DNA from 3 places in the Kribbella sp. NPDC049584 genome. Region 3 is predicted to be linked to each of the others. Evidence: riboswitches for the same ligand, from Rfam matches in the RefSeq annotation. Region 3 holds a riboswitch; each other region holds the start of a gene.
What was found. A riboswitch is a leader RNA that binds a small molecule or an ion and turns the genes downstream of it on or off. The one in region 3 is predicted to bind ZMP and ZTP.
Positions count from the first base shown of each region.

Region 1 (6,616 bases), on a different contig from region 3:
GCCGGCCGCGATCCGGGTGACGTCGCGGACCCCCTGCCCGGACAGCTCCAGGTGGGACGACGGTGCGTCGGCCAGCGTCCCAGCAGCCAGCGCAGACATCAGGTGCGGCAGGTGCGACACCCTGGCGACGCCGAGGTCGTGGTCCTCGACAGACATCTCGACGGTACGGGCGCCGGCCGCCTCGGCAAGCCGGCGTACCAGGTCGACCGCTTCCGGAGAGCTCGTCTCGTGCGGAGTGATCGCCCAGGTGGCGCCGTCGAACAGGTCGGCACGCCCGGCGAGCGGACCGTTCCGCTCGGAGCCGGCCATCGGGTGACTGCCGACGTACCGGCTGAGATCGCCGGTCAGACGGCGGGCGTCGGCGAGTGGTTTGGACTTCACGCTGGCCGCATCCGTCACCACCGCGTCGGTCTGCTCGAGCTGCTCGGCCACCACCGCGCCGACATGGTCCGGCGGTACGGCGACCACGACCAACTGCGGCTCGATCTGGACCAGGCGCGAGCCGGCACCGATCCGCTCTGCCATCAGCGCGTTGTCGGGGTTCCCGTCAACGAGCTCCACGACCACGCCCAGGCGGGCGAGCGCCAAGCCGATCGACGTACCGATCAGGCCGGTGCCGACGATGCGAACCGGACCGCGGAGCTCGCTCACTGAGCGCCCGTGAGATCTGGACGAAGGGCGACGGCACCGTGGAGGTAGACGTGCTGGATCTTGTCGCGGGAGCGCGGTGTCTCGGTGTGCACCATCAACCGGACCACCCGCGGCAGTGCGTGCGGGACCGGGATCTCCTGCATACACATCAGCGGTACGTCGGTCAGCCCGATCTGCCGCCCCGCGACGGCCGGGAACTCCGAACGCAGGTCCGACGTGACGGTGAACAGGATGCTGATCAGATCCTCGTTCTCCAGATCGTTCGCCTCCAGGACCGCCTTCACCAGCTCCGCGGACCGCTCGAGCAGGTGCTCGCGCTCGTCCACGTCCAGCTGGGTGGCACCCCGGATCGCCCGTACCGCCACGTGCTCGCCTCCATACGCCGTTTCCGGTTGGTCGCCGGTTCATCTCCCCCAACCCTAGGCCAGAGTAGTCAAGGAGTGGACAGCCGTCTCGGATCGTGCACGGCGCGAACGGGTGCGACCCTTAACCCAGCTGGGCCGCGGCGGCGTCGACCGTCTGCTCGAGCAGGAGCGCGATCGTCATCGGCCCGACGCCGCCCGGGACCGGCGTGATCAGGCGGGCCACCTCGGCCGCCTCCTCGAAGTGCACGTCGCCCACGTTGCCCTCGTTGTAGCCGGCGTCGACGACGACCGCGCCCGGCTTCAGCCAGTCGCCGCGAACGAAGTTCGCCTTGCCGACGGCCGCGATCACCACATCCGCGGTCCGGACCAGCTCGGGCAGGTCCCGGGTCCGCGAGTGCGCATAGGTCACCGTCGCGTTCGATGCCAGTAGCAACATCCCGGCCGGCTTGCCGAGGATCGGGCTGCGGCCGATCACGACCGCGTGCGCCCCTTCGAGCGGTACGTCGTACGCCGCGAGCAGCCGCATGATCCCGCCCGGCGTCGCGGACCGGAACCCCGGATCCCCGAACGCCATCGCCGCGAAGGACCGCATGGTCACGCCGTCGACATCCTTGGCCGGGTCGATCGCCTCGAACGCGGCCCGCTCGTCGATCTGCGCCGGCACCGGGTGCTGCAGCAGGATCCCGTGCACCTCCAGATCCTCGGACAGCTTCCGGATCTCGGCGACCAGCTCGTCGGTCGTCGTCTCGGCCGGCAGGACGACGCTCCGCGAGGCGATCCCGGCCTTCTTCGACCGGTTCTGCTTCATCCGCACGTACGTCGCCGACGCCGGGTCGTCACCGACCAGCACGGTCGCCAGGCACGGCTGCACGCCATACTGCTCCCGCAGCGCGGCTGCGCGCTCCGCCGCCTTGGCCACCATCTCGGCGGCGAGGTCGGTCCCAGTCATCAGCTCGGCAGTCATCTGCGCACTCCTCCTCGTCAAAGGGTGCCCAGGCGCGCGGCGAAAGCCGGATGGCAGACCGTTCCCCGGTGGTCGTCCACCTCAGCGCCAGTCGCGGTCCGCCCTCAGGATACCGGCCCGCCGGACCACCCCGCCTCTTCGATGAACCTGTCGGCCACCCCGTCGCCGATCCGGATCGGGACCTTGCTGTGCGGGAGGCGGACGTCGCGGATCTCGTTGGCCTGCGTGACCAGGTGCTCGATCTCGTCGCGGGCGGTCGCCACGTCGGACGAGTTGCCCTCCGCCTGCGCCTCGAACACGCGCAGCGCCTGGCGCAGCGCGCCGCCCCAGTAGAACGAGGCGTCCAGCCAGGGGTCGGTCTCGGCTTCGAACTCCGGGTCGATCACGCCGCTGCGGATCTGGGCGGACGCGTTCTCGATCGCCTCCAGGTACGGCTCGAGGTCAGCGATCGCCCCGGCCAGATCGCCGTCGTCCCAGGTCGCCTTGAAGGCCGCGATCTTCGACGCCAGCACCGGCGCGTTGATCAGATGCAGCTTCCCGTCGTACGTCGTCAGGTCCGCGAAGACCTCCAGCGCCGCGATGGTCGCGGCGTCTCCCCCGGCACGCTCGGCGATCGCACGGCGCCAGGACGCGTCGGCGTCGTACGTCGCGGGCTTCCAGCCGAACTCGGCGAACGAGTACAGAGCGAGTTTGCTGGCCGCGGCCTGGTTCATCGGGTTCGAGATCACGCCGACGACGTGCTCCGCCAGTCCGGGCTCGCGGCCGGTGTACGCCGCGAGCAGGATCCGGCCGTGCGCGTAGTCGTTGACCGGGTAGTTGTCCCAGATCAGGATGTCGTGCCCGAACACCGCTTTCGCCGCGGCCGCTTGTTCGCTCGTGATCCGCTCCGGAACGACCGCAGTACCGGTCCAGTGCACGATCACGGCCGGATCGAGCTGCTCCCGCAGGGCCTGCTTGTACGGCGTCTCTTCGAGGTCGTAGTACTCGGTCGGGACCATCTGCAGCGGAGCGACGTCCGGCTTGGTCGCGATCCACTCCCGCTGGACGCGGTTGCACAGGTCGGCCTGCGCGGCGCCGGCCGCGCCACCACCCGTGCCGTACTTCGTCGCGTCCTCGTCGGAGTGCCATTTCTCGTACTCGATGTCGTCGAGCGGCACGTTGAACACCCGGACGCCCAGCGCGTACAGGGCCTCGAACTTCGCGATCAGCGCCTGGAAGTCCTCGTCGGAGGTGTAGGCGATCGAGAGGCCGGGCGAGAGCGCGAAGGTGAAATCGACCTTGTTCCGCCGAGCCCGCTCGATCAGCTCGCCGAGCTCGGCCAGCTTGTCGGCCGGGTAGGGGTCGCGCCACTGTTCGCGGTGGTACACGTCGTCCTTCGGCGCGTACTGGTACGTGTTCATCTTGTGCGCGCCGAGATAGTCCAGGTGGTCGAGGCGGTCCGCATGCGACCACGGCGTGCCGTAGAAGCCTTCGATCGAGCCGCGGTACGGCAGCGTCGGCCAGTCGCGGATCTCGACGCCATCCACATGGTTGCCCTGGACAAGCTGGTCGAGCGTCAGCGCGGCGTAGTAGGTGCCGCGGGTGTCGACGCCGTCGAGGACGATCTGGTGGTCGCCGACGGCGACGACGTACCCCTCGGCCGGCAGACCGGCGGCCGGTTCGACGTCGAGACCGGTGCCGCCGAGGTGAACCGTCACCGCGGCCTCGCCGTCGACGATCGTGGCGACGCCGGCCCGGCTCAGGGTGTCGCGGACGACACGCTCGGCATCGGGATCGGTGGTCGGCCCGTGTACAAGTCCGACCGTGTCACCGAGGTCGAACCCGTCCGGACGGCTGCTGGTCTGCTGAGGCTCAGGGGTCACAGGGGTCACAGCCCTATCCACTCAGCGTGCGGACCTGCTCGTCAAGACGCCCGGGTGAGCTTCAGGACCGGGATCGTACGGATCCCCGCGGTGCGGACCTCGTACTCGGCGAAGCCCGGGTAGCGCCGCGCCTGCTCGGCGTAGATGCGGTCGCGCTCGGCGCCGGTCACCTCGTCGACGGTCACCTTGTACGTCTCGGTGCCGACCTCGACGACGCCTTCACCGGCAGCCGTGAGGTTGCGGTACCAGTCGGGGTTGGTGGGAGCGCCGCCCTTGCTGGCGAACACGTAGATGACGGCCGGGTCGGTCTCGTCGGCCAGGTACATCGTCGGGGCGATGAACTCCTGCCCGCTCCGACGGCCGACGTGATGCAGAAGCACCATGGGCGCACCCTCGAAGTTGCCGCCGACCTTGCCTTCGTTCTCCCGGAACTGGGTGATGACGTTCGCGTTCCAGTCGCTCATATCGATTCCTCCGCAGATTTTCTAGAGCAAGCCTGCGTGGTCCAACGCGAGATAGGCCGCATCAATTCCGGTCATCGCACCCGGCGTGCGCAGCTCGGCACGGAACGCGTCCACAGACAGCTCGACCGGGACACAGTCCTCGGCCTCGTCGAGTTGTTGTTTGCCGTCGGGGCGGCAGCCGCGCGCGATCGCGACGTACTTGCGGAACGTCGACGAGGCGCCGGACCACTGCCAGCCGACGACGTCGAGCGTCTCGCAGGTGTAGCCGGTCTCTTCCTCGAGCTCCCGCGCGCCGGCAACGGCCACGTCCTCTTCGGGCTCGACCAGACCGCCCGGGAGGTTCGTGACCACGCTGTCCGGGCCGGCGCGGAACATCCGGATCGTGACGATCCGGCCCTCCGGCGTCAGCGGCAGCACGGTGATCCCGGACGTGATGCCGGCCTCGGGGCCGAAGACGTCCCACTCGACCTCGCGGCCGTCAGGCATCCGGTACCGCCGCAGGCGCACGGTGAGGAAGCGCTGGAAGCCCGGCTCCTCGCCGAGCAACTCCCACGGAGCGGGATCGGCGGGCCGGGACGACACCCGAGACGACCCTTGAGATGGCTCAGCCGCCACGTTGTCGGTGACGGCTGAGGTCTCGTGCTGGTCCGTCACAGGGGACGGTTGTCGTCGGGATCTTCCGGCGGAGCGATCGGTGCATCATCCGCCGGCGGGGCGACCGGTGTGTCGCCGTCCGGCGCGCCGGTCTCCGCGGTGTCTTTCTGCTCGCCCGCGTCGGCCGGCTCGGTGGCCTCCTCGGCGGGGCGGGACTCGGACAGGATGCGGGCCAGCGTCTCCTCGGAGATCCGCTTGAACTTGCGCACCTGGGTCCGGGTCCGGTCGAGCACCGCGACCTCGAGCTGGTCCGGGGTCAGCTGCCGGACCTCGGTGCCGTCATGGCCGAGGGCGTCCACCGCGAGCCGGAGCGCGCCCGCGAGCGAGATGCCCTCGGAGTAGTGCTCGCCGATGTAGTCCGCGACCTGGTCGGCCGGGCCGCCCATCACGGCGTACCCCTGCACGTCGGCGATCGAGCCGTCGTACGTGAGCCGGTAGACCTGGTCCTCGGCCGGAGCCGCGCCGATCTCGGCGACCAGGATCTCGACCTCCAGCGGCTTCTCGCCGCCGGAGGAGAAGATCGCGCCGAGCGTCTGCGCGTACGCGTTGGCCAGCGCCCGGCCGGTGACGTCACGCCGGTCGTAGGAGTACCCGCGCATGTCGGCCAGCCGCACGCCGGCGATCCGCAGGTTCTCGAACTCGTTGTACCGGCCGACGGCGGCGAACGCCATCCGGTCGTAGATCTCGGCCACCTTGTGCAGTGCGGGCGAGCGGTTCTCGGCCACGAACAGGATGCCGTCGGCATATTGCAGCGCGATCGCGCTGCGGCCCTTGGCGATGCCTTTCCGGGCGAAGTCGGCTCGGTCCCGCATCAGCTGCTCGGGCGAGACGTAGAACGGAACGCTCATCGAAGGTGTCGTCCTCTATCAGTCGAAGGGCAGATCATCAGCACGGTCAGGTCAGGGACGTCGCGGCCGGGCCGTCGGGACGCTGGTGCCGCTGGGCCCAGGCCGCGTCGACCAGCGCCGCCACCTCGTCCTCGGGCAGCCGCCGGTAGCCGTCCGCGGTGACCACGCCGACGACCGGGAAGATCCGCCGGAGCATGTCCGGGCCGCCGGTCGCCGAGTCGTCGTCGGCCGCGTCGATCAGCGACTGGATCATCACCGTCACGCAGTCGGTCTCGGACAGGTCCTCGCGGTACAGCTTCTTCAGCGCACCGCGGGCGAACAACGAGCCCGAGCCGACGCTGTAGAAGTGGGTCTCCTCGTACCGACCGCCGGTCGGGTCGTAGGAGAAGATCCGGCCGGCGTTGATGTCGTGGTCGTATCCCGCGAACAGCGGCACCACGGTCAGGCCCTGCATCGCCATCGGCAGGTTGCCGCGGATCAGCGCGCTGAGCCGGTTGGCCTTGCCGTCGAGGCTCAGCGTCGCGCCCTCGAGCTTCTCGTAGTGCTCCAGCTCGACCTGGAACAGCCGGACCATCTCGATCCCGAAGCCGGCCGAGCCGGCGAACGCGACCGCCGAGTACTCGTCGGCCGGGAACACCTTCTCGATGTCACGCTGGGCGATGATGTTGCCCATCGTGGCCCGCCGGTCGCCGGCCATGATCACGCCACCGGGGAAGGTGGCCGCCACGATCGTCGTACCGTGCGGGACTTCGCTGGACAGGTCACCCGAACCCAGGGCCCGTCGTCCCGGCAACAGGTCGGGCGCGTG
Region 1 is NZ_JBFAPF010000003.1:238,439-245,054, forward strand. Features, by position in the region: gene AB0J62_RS12920 (prephenate dehydrogenase) at 1-651, opposite strand, end outside; gene aroH (chorismate mutase) at 648-1,016, opposite strand; gene AB0J62_RS12930 (tetrahydrofolate dehydrogenase/cyclohydrolase catalytic domain-containing protein) at 1,138-1,980, opposite strand; ZMP/ZTP riboswitch at 2,000-2,085, opposite strand; gene AB0J62_RS12935 (beta-N-acetylglucosaminidase domain-containing protein) at 2,085-3,851, opposite strand; gene AB0J62_RS12940 (nitroreductase family deazaflavin-dependent oxidoreductase) at 3,884-4,306, opposite strand; gene AB0J62_RS12945 (NUDIX hydrolase) at 4,328-4,888, opposite strand; gene prcA (proteasome subunit alpha) at 4,957-5,808, opposite strand; gene prcB (proteasome subunit beta) at 5,855-6,616, opposite strand, start outside.
Region 1: it holds a riboswitch for ZMP and ZTP, as region 3 does, so the genes downstream of both, AB0J62_RS12930 (tetrahydrofolate dehydrogenase/cyclohydrolase catalytic domain-containing protein) here and AB0J62_RS23740 (glycine hydroxymethyltransferase) in region 3, are expected to answer to the same signal.

Region 2 (6,616 bases), on a different contig from region 3:
GTCCGGAGAACCGCTGATCAACGTGGTGGCAGGTCCGCAACGGTAATCATCAGGTAGGAGAACGACGATGTCCGAGGCCGTACTGCTGATCGGGACCAAGAAGGGTCTCTGGATCGGCCGGAGCGACGCTGCCCGAACGGAGTGGCGTCTCGACGGACCGGTCCCGGAGTTCGAGATGCAGGGTGTGTACGCCGTAGGCATCGACACCCGCGGCGACCGGCCACGGCTGTTCGTCGGCGGCACCAGCGAGCACTGGGGTCCGGCGGTGTTCCACTCCGACGACCTCGGCGCGACCTGGGCCGAGCCGCCGGAGGGCTCGATCGGGTTCCCCGAGGGTTCCGACGCCTCACTGGAACGTGTCTGGCAGATCCAGGCCGCGCCGGCCGGCCAGCCGGGAGTCGTGTACGCCGGGACGCAGCCGTCGGCACTGTGGAAGTCGACCGACGGCGGAGTCACGTTCGACCTGGTCAGAGGCCTCTGGGACCATCCGCACCGCAAGGAGTGGGGTGCTGGTTTCGGCGGCCAGGCCGTGCACACCGTGCTGCCGCACCCGACGGACGCCGATCGGGTCAGCGTCGCGATGTCGACCGGCGGTGTCTACCGGACTGGCGACGGCGGCGCGACCTGGGAACCGGCCAACCAGGGCATCCAGGCGAAGTTCTTCCCCGACCCGTACCCCGAGTTCGGTCAGTGTGTGCACAAGCTCGCCGGGCATCCCGACGTACCGGAGCGGATGTTCGCGCAGAACCACCACGGCGTCTACCGGTCCGACGACGGCGGGACGAGCTGGAAGTCGATCGCTGACGGGCTGCCCTCGGACTTCGGCTTCCCGATCGTGGTGCACCCGCACGAGCCCGAGACTGTATACGTATTCCCGTTGGTTGCGGACGGCAACAGGATCCCGACCGATGCGAAGTGCCGCGTCTACCGTTCCCGCGACGCGGGCTCGACCTGGGAGCCCTTGTCCGCCGGCCTGCCCGACGTGTCGTATGTGCCGGTACTGCGGGACGCCATGACCACCGACACCGCGGATCCGGCCGGCGTGTACGTCGGCACGCGTGACGGCTGCGTCTACGCGAGCGCCGACGCCGGCGACAGCTGGGTCGAGGTCGCACGGCACCTCCCCGACGTACTCACGGTGCGCGCCGCGGTGATCGGATGACGGCCGGATGATCGCCGTCCGGCTGCCCACCGTGCTCCGCCCGTTCGCGGGGGGCGCCGAGCGTGTCGAGGTCGAAGGCACGACCGTCGCCGAAGCGTTCGCTGCGCTGGAGCCGCCGTTGCGCCGTCGGCTCACCGACGAGCAGGGCGCGGTCCGGCGGCACGTGAACATCTACCTCCGCGACGACAACATCCGCGACCTCAACGGCCTCGACACCCCACTCACCGACGGCGACGAACTCCTCATCCTGCCAAGCGTGGCCGGCGGCTGAAACAACCTGGAACACCCGACGGTGAAGATGCTCGCGGTCGGGATGGCGGTCGCGGTGCTGATCGACGCCAGCGTGGTCCGGATGATCCTGGTGCCGTCGGTGATGACGCTGCTCGGCGATCGGGCCTGGTGGCTGCCGGGCTGGCTCGACCGCATCGTCCCCGACATCCAGCTCGAGGGCGGCCCGCCGCCCGCACCGCCGGAGCCGGAACGGGAGAAGATCGACCTGCCCGGCTGACCTGGAACGAAAAGAAAAGACTGCAGTTTGCCGGCGGGTTTGGTTAGCGTCGGGCGTCATGAGCGACGTCGTTGTGCTGACCGGCCCGCCGGGCTCTGGCAAGACCACCGTGGCCCGCCTCGTCGCGACCGATGCGCCGCGGCCGACCGTGCATGTGACGACCGACGAGTTCTACCGGGCGATCCGCACCGGCTTCGTCCCGCCGTACCTGCCCGGCGCGCAACGGCAGAACGAGGTGGTGGTCGACGTGATCGTGGCGACGGTCGCGGTCTATGCGCGCGGCGGGTACGACGTGGTGGTGGACGGCGTAATCGGTCCGTGGTTCCTCGCCCCGTTCCGCGCGGCCGCGGCCGCGGCCGATTGGAGGTTGTCGTACGTCGTCCTGCGGCCGGACCTGGACACGACGTTGCGGCGCGGCCGGTCCCGCGGCGGCGTGGAACTGACGGACGCGGACGCGATCACCGGCATGCACGGGGCGTTCGCGGATCTCGGCGAGCTCGAGCCGCACGCGATCGACACGTCCTCGCTCGATCCCGCGGACACCGCGGCCGAGGTCCGCAAAGCCGTTGCCTCAGGCGACTATCTGCTCAGCGCTTGAGGTTTCAATGCCTGAACAGCCGAACTCCCGTCGCCGACCAGGTGATCCCGAGGGCAGCGCACGCGGCGGCGACTTCGGGTGAGCGGATCGATCCGCCGGGCTCGGCGATGTGGCTGACGCCGCGGCGATGGGCCTCCTCGACGTTGTCGGTGAACGGGAGCGCGCCGTCGGACACCATCGAGACGCCGGTCAGCGGTTCGTCCGACCGGCGTGACCACCACAGCTGCGCCTTCTCGCCGGCCAGTCGCGTGCAGTCCACCCGGGACTGTTGCCCGGCCCCGATGCCGATCGCCGTCCCGTCCTTCACCATCACGACGGTGTTGGATTGGGTGTAGCGGGCAACGATCAACCCCAGCAGCAGGTCCCGGGCCGCGTCGTCCGGCAGCGAATCGTCGAGCAGGTCTCGTGTCAGCGGCCGCGCATCCCGCTCCTGCGTCAACCGCAGGCCGTAGAGCTCGCGCGCTTCCTCTGCCGGCGGCTCGAAGCCGGGGTCGGCCTGCAGTACGAGAAAGGTCCCGCGCTTCTTCGCCGCCAGGATGTCGACCACGCCCTCGTCGTACCCGGGCGCGATGATGCCGTCCGACACGACCCGCTTCAACACCGCCGCCAGCTCCGCGTCGACCGGATGCGAGACCGCAACGAAGTCGCCGTACGACGACTTGGGATCGACGTCGCGCGCCCGCGTATAGGCCTCGACCACGCTCCCGCCGAGCGCCGCGCCGGCCGGCGACACATGCTTGTACGACGCAGCCGCCGGTACGCCGAACGTCGCAGCAGCCTCGCGCACCAGCTGCCAACCGGTCAGCGCATCCAGCACATTGATGTACGACGGCTCGCCCGAAACCACCGTGAACGGCGCGCGATCGACCGGCGCCATCACGGCCGTTTGATGCGGATTCATCCCATAACGCACGAGGACCTCCGAGGTCAGTCGGAGGCGCCCAGGCGGACGACGCCTTGTTCTTCGCTCCCCGGTGGTACCCCACCCTCGCCAGTCGCGGTCCAATCAGCTTAGTCGCGCCACGTCCCGGTCCAGTCGTACAGCGGGGCCGTGGTGGCGTACTCGCGGAGATACACGATGCGCCCCTGGTCGAGCCGCGCGACCGTCGCGCCGTCGAACGCGCCGGGCTCGCCCTTCCACGTGCACTCGAAATGCCACTCGGCAACGAGCAGCTCGCCGGCCCCGTCCCGCGACGTGATCTCCCACGCGTCGACGGTGCCGCCCGCGCCGTACCAGGCGTTCATCCACTGCTCGACCCGGGCCTTGCCGCGGTAGACCGGCCCGTAGCACTCGATCACGACGCAGTCGTCGGTCAGAGTGTCTAGAACGCCGGCGATGTCATGCCGCCGCCATCCGTCGATATAGGCCTCGAGTCGGTCCACGGTCGGTCAGCTCCTGGTGGCGTGGAAGATCAGTAGGCGCGAGTCGTCGGTCAGCGGCTCCTGGTGCCAGCCGCCGTGGACGGTGATGTTGGTGAAGCCGGCTGACTCGAGGTCGGTTGTGATGTCGGCGGGGGAGCGGAAGTAGAGGGTGTTGCGGTAGACGGCGTCGTGGCCGTCCGGGAAGAGGTTGTGGGCGTCGAAGACCACTCGGCCGTCGGCATCACCGCCGACCTCGATCAGGTCGAGCCATTCGACGAGGTGGCCGACGGAGGTGTCGCGTTCGCCGTACGTCGTCTCGCGGGTCCACTGCTCCCACGCCCGCGCCGCCGGATTGCGCGACTCGAAGCTGATGACGCCGCCTGGGCGGAGCGCCTTCGCGAGCGCGGCGAAAACCTCGCCCTGGTTGTTGATGTGCATGATCGTGTTGCCGGTGATGATGACGAGGTCTGCGTCGCCGGTGGGATCGACGGCGCGGAAGTCTCCGTCGATCCAGGTGACTGCATCCGCTCCCGGCTGACGGCGGGCGTAGCCGAGCATCGTGGGGCTCGGGTCCACACCGATCACCGCCCGGCCCGGGGCGACGAGCGAGCGGGTGAGCAGGCCGGTGCCGCAGCCGAAGTCCAGGACCTTACGGGCACCGGAGGCCAGCGCGCGGTAGTGGGCGTGGTCGTCACCCGGTGGGTTGTCGAGGTCGTACAACTCGACCAGTCGTTCGTCGCCGTACGGATCGTCACTCACCCGCGAATGCAATCACAGGCGTCGTCGAGTGACGAAGGAATAGAGTGACTCGCATGGTCGATGTGAAGCCCCGCAGCCGGACAGTGACCGACGGGCTGGAGGCCACCGCCAGCCGGGGGATGCTCCGCGCGGTCGGGATGGGTGACGACGACTGGGCCAAGCCGCAGGTCGGAGTCGCGTCCAGCTGGAACGAGATCACCCCGTGCAACCTGTCCCTCGACCGGCTCGCGAAGGCCGTCAAGGAAGGCGTGCACGCGGCCGGCGGCTACCCGCTCGAGTTCGGCACGATCAGCGTCTCCGACGGCATCTCGATGGGCCACGTCGGCATGCACTACTCGCTGGTCAGCCGGGAGATCATCGCGGACTCGGTCGAGACCGTGATGGAGGCCGAGCGGCTCGACGGCTCGGTGCTGCTGGCCGGCTGCGACAAGTCCCTGCCCGGCATGCTGATGGCCGCCGCCCGGCTCGACCTCGCATCGGTCTTCCTGTACGCCGGTTCGATCATGCCCGGCAGGCTCGGCGACAAGGACGTCACGATCATCGACGCGTTCGAGGCGGTCGGCGCGTGCGTCCGCGGCCTGATCACGCGGGAGGAGGTCGACGCGGTCGAGCGTGCGATCTGCCCGGGCGAGGGCGCCTGCGGCGGGATGTACACCGCCAACACGATGGCTGCGTCCGCCGAGGCCCTCGGTATGTCGCTCCCCGGCTCAGCCGCACCGCCGGCGGTCGATCGTCGCCGCGACGGCTACGCGCGCAAGTCCGGCGAGGCCGTCGTGGGGCTGCTGCAGAAGGGCATCACCGCCCGCCAGATCCTCACCAAGGAGGCCTTTGAGAACGCGATCGCCGTGGTGATGGCCCTGGGAGGTTCGACCAATGCGGTGCTGCATCTGCTGGCCATCGCCCGGGAGGCAGAGGTCGAGCTGACCCTCGCCGACTTCAACCGGGTGGGGGAGCGGGTGCCGCACCTGGGCGACCTGAAGCCGTTCGGGCGGTACGTGATGACCGATGTGGACCGGGTGGGCGGGATTCCGGTCGTGATGCGGGCGCTGCTCGATGCCGGCCTGCTGCACGGCGACTGCCTGACCGTGACCGGGAAGACGATGGCGGAGAACCTGGCCGACATCGCCCCGCCCGATATCGACGGCACGATCATCCGTGCGCTCGACAAGCCGATCCACCACACCGGCGGCATCACGATCCTGCACGGCTCGCTTGCCCCCGAAGGCGCGGTCGTGAAGAGCGCGGGCTTCGACTCCGACGTCTTCGAAGGGACGGCGCGGGTCTTCGACGGCGAGCGCGCCGCGATGGACGCCGTACCGGATCTCAACCCCGGCGACGTCGTCGTGATCAGGTACGAAGGTCCGAAGGGCGGGCCGGGGATGCGCGAGATGCTCGCGGTCACCGGCGCGATCAAGGGCGCGGGCCTCGGCAAGGACGTGCTGCTGCTCACCGACGGCCGCTTCTCCGGTGGTACGACGGGACTCTGCGTGGGACACGTGGCGCCCGAGGCGGTCGACGGCGGACCGATCGCGTTCGTCCGCGACGGCGATCGCATCACCCTCGACGTCGCGAACCGCACGCTCGACCTGAACGTCGACGCCGCGGAACTCGAACGCCGCAAGGAAGGCTGGACCCCGAACACACCCGCGATCACCAAGGGTGTCCTGGGCAAGTACACCCGCCTGGTGCGGTCTGCGTCCGAGGGCGCTGTCTGCATTTAGGGACGGATGTATCAAAATATGAGACACGGAGGCGTCGAACTTGACCCGGTCGCGGTCAGTCGGCGAATAATGCCTACATGCGATCGATTCTCCTCGTACTTGTGCGGCGCGCCGACTGACGCGACCACCGAGTCGAGCGCGCCCCTTCAGCCAACCCGGCCGAAGGGGTTTTTTGTTGCACGGGCGACTATCTGAGACCCAGTAGAGCCGGGACAACAGCCACAAGCGAGGATGGATCGGTCGCGAACAGTCAAATCGTGACAGGACAGGAAGGCTCTCTCATGAGTGAGCAGCTGACCGGGGCACAGGCTCTGATCCGCGCACTGGAACATGCCGGAGTGGACACCGTCTTCGGCATCCCGGGCGGCGCGATCCTCCCGGCGTACGACCCGATGCTCGACTCGACCCAGATCCGCCACATCCTGGTACGTCACGAGCAGGGCGCCGGCCACGCCGCCCAGGGGTACGCCGCCGCGTCGGGCAAGACCGGCGTGTGCATGGCGACC
Region 2 is NZ_JBFAPF010000010.1:35,782-42,397, reverse strand. Features, by position in the region: gene AB0J62_RS29450 (2-hydroxyacid dehydrogenase) at 1-46, shown strand, start outside; gene AB0J62_RS29445 (exo-alpha-sialidase) at 68-1,162, shown strand; gene AB0J62_RS29440 (MoaD/ThiS family protein) at 1,170-1,433, shown strand; partial or broken gene AB0J62_RS29435 (hypothetical protein) at 1,455-1,670, shown strand; gene AB0J62_RS29430 (AAA family ATPase) at 1,729-2,268, shown strand; gene AB0J62_RS29425 (5-aminoimidazole-4-carboxamide ribonucleotide transformylase) at 2,273-3,199, opposite strand; ZMP/ZTP riboswitch at 3,201-3,277, opposite strand; gene AB0J62_RS29420 (nuclear transport factor 2 family protein) at 3,280-3,651, opposite strand; gene AB0J62_RS29415 (class I SAM-dependent methyltransferase) at 3,658-4,389, opposite strand; gene ilvD (dihydroxy-acid dehydratase) at 4,443-6,110, shown strand; gene AB0J62_RS29405 (acetolactate synthase large subunit) at 6,302-6,616, shown strand, end outside.
Region 2: it holds a riboswitch for ZMP and ZTP, as region 3 does, so the genes downstream of both, AB0J62_RS29425 (5-aminoimidazole-4-carboxamide ribonucleotide transformylase) here and AB0J62_RS23740 (glycine hydroxymethyltransferase) in region 3, are expected to answer to the same signal.

Region 3 (6,616 bases):
GACGCGGAGGTTGATCGGGTTGTGCGGGAGCGGTTGGCAGCGGCTGACGTCGAACTCGTCGACATACCGCTGGAACTGGCGCCGACGGACGAAGCGTGGGGAGTATTGTCCGACTTGGACAACGGGCGTGGGGTGGAGGCGGCAGCGGCGCGGCGGGCTCGGGAGGTGCGGGACTTCAACAACACGGCGCTTGCTGATCTGTTCGGTGAGGTGGATGCGCTCGTCACGCCGACCACACTGACTGTTGCCCACGGCTACGATCAGCACGAGGAGAGCATCGTGACCGGCGATCCGTGCTCGGTGTTCAACGTGACTGGCCATCCCGCGGTGAGCGTCCCGGTCGGAAGGTCGCAGGGACTGCCGGTGGGCGCGCAGGTTGTTGCGCCGCATGGGGCGGACGAGGTTGCGCTGGCGGTGGCTCGCCTGCTTCTGGTCGACCTTCCCCTCCCGCCCGTCCACTGACCGGCGGACGTGCCCTCGCCGAGCCGTCGGCGACCGGCGGCGGAAGAGCCTTTGACACGATGTCGATCGCCGACGCTTGCTTGCGGTCGGGTGTGGTTTCGCCGCGGGCGGTGGGGGAGCGGAGTGGCTCGGGCTTTGCGAAGTCGGAGATAGCGGCGACGACCGGGGATGTGTAGGGGGCCTTGCGTACGGCGCTGGCCTGTGTGGTGGAGGGTGTTGGTCGGCGGATGGCTTCCTTCAGTTCGGTGCGGAAGAACTTGACGAGTTCCTTTGCGCGGAGGACTCGGCTGCGGTGGAGGACGTGCTGCTCGCCGGACAGCGACGCCTTCTCGCGCCAGCTGACGTCGAACATGATCCGGCCGAGCCGGAAGCCGGCGTTCGTCTCGCCGCCGGGGTAGCCCCGTGCACCTCCGTCGGTGAAGAACTGGCTGTAGAAGGCGCCCTCGTCCTCGAACTTCAGCACGTTCCAGGCCCGGAACTGATCGGTCGGCAGCTCGCCCCGCACCCACGCTTCATCCATCAACGCGTGCGACTCGGCGTTCAGCGGCCGATGCCCGACATACCGGTACTGCGGACGCTCGCCCCGCCGACGCCGTTCGTACTCCGTGATGATCTGCGGCCACTCGTCCGCGGAGATCGCGCGGGCCAGCCGCGACGCGAACGAAGTACGCGCCCGCAGCTCGGCCCGCGAGGTGACCGGGTGATCGGTACGCCCGGTCATCGTCTCGAGCTTGTCCATCACGAAGGTCTCGCCGTTCGGCCCGACCCGCTCCCATTGGGTCACCTTCAGGGAAGGGCGATTCGGCCCACTGGTCAGCGTGTTGAGCGCACGGAGTGCGGCGATTCCCAAACGGTAGAGCGGCACGCGCCGGCGCATAATGCTCGTCTCCCAGCGAGTCCGCTCGTCGCTGTCCAGCCACGCAGCACCGACGAGGTCGCTCATCCCGGGTGGTCCGCGCGCCAGTTCTTGATCAGCTGCTCCATGTCGGAGTGGATGAAGGCGAAGAAGTCCGCGGCCTCCGTCAGTCGGCGCGCGACGGGGGAGTCCGCCGGGAAGAGACCGGCGCCGGAGCGGCTGGTCGCCTCCCACTCGCTCAGCGCGAGGTTGCGGCGCTCGAGGATCGCGGCGAAGACGTCCTCGCGGATCCGGTAATGATCCTTGCGTGAACCGGGCAGTCGCTCGCGCGAGATGAACGACACCTGCAACAACTGCCGGACGGCGCCGGACACTGCGGGCTGGCTGATCTTCAACGACTCGGCCAGCTCGGCGGCCGTCATCGTCCCGGTCGGACTGACCAGCATCGCGCCCATCACCCGAGCCGACATCGTCGGTACGCCGCTGTTCGCCAGCACGCCCGCGAACCGCTCGACGAACTGGCTCACGGCTTCCCGGCTCGGTTCCTCCGCCATGGTTGAAGCTTACAGTAATTGGATTTATCGCAACTATCATAAAGTTCTGATAATTTGAATCCATGACCTCGACCACTGAGGCGCCCACGCTCACCGGCGCCCGCCGCTTCGGCGTACTCATCGCACTCTGTCTCGCCGTGCTCGTGCTCGGCCTCGACACGACCGTGCTCAATGTCGCGCTGCCGACGCTCGCCAAGGACCTGGATGCGTCGACCAGCCAGCTGCAATGGATGGCGAACAGCTACAACCTCGTCCTCGCCGCGCTGCTGCTGCCGGCCGGTCTGCTCGGCGACCGGTACGGGCGGCGCAAGATCATCGCGATCGCGCTCACCCTGTTCGGCCTCGCATCGCTGGCCTGTGCGCTGTCCGACTCGGCCGGCGAGCTGATCGCGGCCCGCGCGTTCCTCGGGATCGGGGCCGCGATGATCGTCCCCGTCGCGCTGTCGCTGATCACGGTGCTGTTCCGCACCGAGGAGGACCGGAAGAAGGCGATCGGCTTCTTCGTCGTTGCCAACAGCATCGGTATGCCGCTCGGCCCGATCGTCGGCGGTCTGCTCCTCGATCACGCCGGCTGGCAGTGGATCTTCCTGATGAACGTGCCGATCGCGTTCATCGCGGCCCTCGCCGTCACGTTGCTCGTCCCCGAGACGCGCAGCTCGAACCGGCCGGCGATCGACTGGCTCGGCATCGTGTTGTCGAGCACCGGCCTTGCAGCCCTGGTGTACGGCGTGACGAAAGCCGGCGAATCGTCGTGGACCAACGATGTCACGATCGTGTTCCTCGCACTGGCCGTCGTGCTGATCGCCGGGTTCCTCGTCTGGCAACGGCGCAACCGTGAGCCGCTGATCGAGCTCAGGCTGTTCAGCGAGCGGGTGTTCACAGGCGGCGCCGTCCTGCTGACGGTCTCGGTGTTCGCGATCTTCGGGCTGCTGTTCACGATGCCGCAGTACTTCCAGGGCATCAACGGATCGGATGCGTTGCACACCGGGCTGAAATTGCTGCCGTTCATCGGCGGGATGACGGCCGGCGCGAAGCTTGCCGAGCCAGTGGAGGCCCGGATCGGCACGCGCCTGGTGGTGATGATCGGGTTCGTGGTGATGGCGGTCGGGTTCGCGCTCGGCGGCTTCACCGATCTCGGCACCGGGTACGGGTACACGGCGATCTGGTTCGTGGTGGTCGGATTCGGCCTCGGCTGCTCGATGCCCCAGGCAATGAACGCGGCGCTCGGCGTCCTCGATCCGGAGCGGGCCGGGACCGGATCCGGTCTGCTGCAGGCCTTCCGGCAGGTCGGCGGCACGGTCGGCGTCGCCGTACTCGGGACCGTCCTCAACTCGGTCTACCGCCACGACCTCGACACGACCGGACTGCCCGCACAGGTCGCCGACGCGGTCGAGAAGAGCCTGGGCGGCGGCCTGGCGGTCGCCGCCCAGGCGGGCTCGCCGGAGCTGCTCGCCAACGTCCGCGACGCCTTCATGAGCAGCCTGAACACCACGATGTGGGTGTCGGCAGCCATCGCCGCCGCCGGCGCGATCCTCGCCGCGATCCTGATGCCGAAGCGAGCCGCGAAGGCTTCGCAGGACGCGCTGATCGGCGTCCAGCAGGACGCCTGACCGCAAACGAAAGCGCCCGCTCCGGAGAAGGAGCGGGCGCTGTTCTCCGTCAGTTGAGCACGAGGCCCGGGTACAGCGGGTGCTTGTCGAGGATCTCGGCCGAGGCGGCGCGGGTCTTGTCGGCGACACCGTCGGCGAGGACGTACTTCGCCTTGGACGGCGCGCCCGCGGACGTGGTCGTCGGGGTGGTCGAGGACAGCACGTCCACGATCAGCTCGGCGACCCGGTCGAACTCGTCGGCGCCGAACCCGCGCGTGGTGAGCGCCGGCGTACCGATCCGGATGCCCGAGGTGTACCAGGCGCCGTTCGGATCGCGCGGTACGGCGTTGCGGTTGGTGACGATGCCCGCGTCGAGCAGCGCAGACTCCGCCTGCCGGCCGGTGATGCCGTACGACGACACGTCGAGCAGCACCAGGTGGTTCTCGGTGCCGTCGGTCACGAGCTTCACGCCACGCTTCATCAGGCCCTCGGCCAGTACGACGGCGTTGTCCGCGACGGCCTGCGCGTACTCCCGGAACGACGGCTGCCGCGCCTCGGCCAGCGCGACCGCCTTCGCGGCCATCGTCTGGCTCAGCGGACCACCCAGCACCATCGGGCAGCCGCGGTCGACGGACTCGGCGTACTCCGGCTGGCAGAGCACCATGCCGCCGCGCGGACCACGCAGCGACTTGTGCGTCGTGGTCGTGGTGACGTGTGCGTGCGGGATCGGGTCGAAGTCCCCGGTGAAGACCTTGCCCGCGACCAGACCGGCGAAGTGCGCCATGTCGACCATCAGCGTCGCTCCGACCTCGTCGGCGATCTCGCGCATCTTGGCGAAGTTGACCTTGCGCGGGTACGCCGAGTAGCCGGCGATCAGGATCAGCGGCTTGAACTCGCGGGCCTTGCGGGCGACCTCGTCGTAATCGAGCAGGCCCGTCTCCGGGTCGGTGCCGTAGGAGTGCTGGTTGAACATCTTGCCGGAGATGTTCGGCCGGAAACCGTGGGTCAGGTGACCGCCGGCGTCCAGCGACATCCCGAGCATCTTCTGGTCGCCGAGCGCCTTGCGGAGCTTGGTCCAGTCGTCCTCGGACAGGTCGTTGACGTGCTTCGCGCCCGCCTCGGCCAGCGCCGGGGACTCGATCCGCTGCGCCAGGATCGCCCAGAACGCGACCAGGTTCGCGTCGATTCCCGAGTGCGGCTGGACGTACGCGTGCGGGGCGTCGAACAGCGCCCGCGCGTGGTCGGCGGCGGTCTGCTCGACGGTGTCGACGTTCTGGCAGCCGGCGTAGAAGCGGTGACCGATCGTGCCCTCGGCGTACTTGTCGGACAGCCAGTTGCCCATCGTCAGCAGGGTGGCGGGGGAGGCGTAGTTCTCGCTCGCGATCAGTTTCAGCGAGGACCGCTGGTCGGCCAGCTCGGCCTTGATCGCGCCGGCGATCGTCGGTTCGACCGCGGCGATCACCTGCAGCGCGTTGTTGTACGCGGCCGACGCGGCGGCGGCATCGAAGGTTTGAGTCATCGTTGTCTCTCCTGCGGTTGCAGTGGGTCGAAGGCACCCAGGCGCACGGTGCCGACGGGTTTCGCTCCCCGGTGGTTCTCCACCTTCAGCGCGCCAGTCGCGACGCCGCTCACCCTACCGCGCGCTCGAGGATCAGTGGGAACGGTGTGGTCCTCGGCAGGGTCCCGAAAACACCGCCCCAGTCGTTCGCCAACCGGGACGCCACGAACGCGTCCGCGACCGCCGGTGTCGAGTACCTGATCAGCAACGAACCCTGCAGGCACAGGGCCATCAGCGCGGCCAGCCTCCGGGCGCCTGCCTCGGCGTTCTCGATGTCAGCAAGCGCTTGCAGTACGTCGTTGACCGCTGCATCGAGCCTGGCGTCGGCGCCTTGTACGGCGGCCATCTCGGTCAGCCAGGCGTCGAGCGACTCGGGCCTTCTCAGGGCTCGCAGTACGTCGAGCGCGTTGACGTTCCCCGACCCTTCCCAGATCGAGTTCAACGGCGACTCCCGGTAGAGCAACGGCAGCCCGGACTCCTCGACGTACCCGTTCCCGCCCAGACACTCCAACGCCTCCGCCACCATGAACGGCGTCCGCTTACAAACCCAGAACTTGGCCAACGGCAGAGCAATCCGCCGAAACGCCGCCTCCTGCTCCGCGCTCCGCCCCGACCCGCCCGGCACCTCCCCGTTCCCCGCGCCGCCGGCCCCTCTGGGGCCGGCGGCGCGGGATGCATCTACTGCTGCCGCGAGGCGCATGGCTAGGGCTGTGGCCGCTTCGCTCTCGATGGCCAAGTCGGCGAGGACGTTCTGCATTGCCGGCTTGTCGGCGAGCAACCCGCCGAAGGCATTCCGGTGCCTGGTGTGCCAGATGGCCTCGACGAGCGCTCGCCGTTGGAGTGCTGCCGAGCCCAGCACGCAGTCCAATCGGGTCGCCGCCACCATCTCGATGATCGTGCGTACCCCGGCGCCTTCCTCGCCCAGCCGGTATCCGATCGTGCCGTGGAACTCGACCTCGGACGACGCGTTCGACCGGTTGCCGAGCTTGTCCTTCAGCCGCTGCAGCGCGAACGGGTTGCGGTTGCCATCAGCAAGCACCCGCGGTACGACGAAGCAGCTCAGCCCGTCCGGCGCCTGCGCCAGCACCAGGAAGACGTCGACCTGCGGCGCCGAGCAGAACCACTTGTGCCCGTTCAGCTGGTACTCACCGTCGCCCACGGGCGTCGCGGTGGTGAGGTTCGCCCGTACGTCGGACCCGCCCTGCTTCTCGGTCATCCCCATCCCGGCGAGCACACCGCTCTTCTGGGCGACCGGCAGCCGGCGTACGTCGTACTCCGTCGACGCCAGCTGCGGGACCCACTCCTTCGCGAGGCGTTCGTCCGCGCGCAGCGCCGGCACCGCGGCGTACGTCATCGAGATCGGGCACCCGTGCCCCGGCTCGACCTGGGACCACAGGTAGAACCCAGCCGCCCGGGTCAGGTGCGGCGATGGCCGATCGCTGGTCCAGGGCGCCGCCTGCAGCCCGAAGCCGACGGCCTGCTCCATCAGCCAGTGCCATGACGGGTGGAACTCGACCTCGTCGATGCGGTTCCCGTAGCGGTCGTGCGTGCGCAGTACGGGCGGGTTCTGGTTCGCCGGGAGGGCGTGGGCGCGGGC
Region 3 is NZ_JBFAPF010000007.1:74,848-81,463, forward strand. Features, by position in the region: gene AB0J62_RS23725 (amidase) at 1-462, shown strand, start outside; gene AB0J62_RS23730 (MarR family transcriptional regulator) at 1,402-1,872, opposite strand; gene AB0J62_RS23735 (DHA2 family efflux MFS transporter permease subunit) at 1,935-3,482, shown strand; gene AB0J62_RS23740 (glycine hydroxymethyltransferase) at 3,532-4,980, opposite strand; ZMP/ZTP riboswitch at 5,009-5,091, opposite strand; gene AB0J62_RS23745 (acyl-CoA dehydrogenase family protein) at 5,090-6,616, opposite strand, start outside.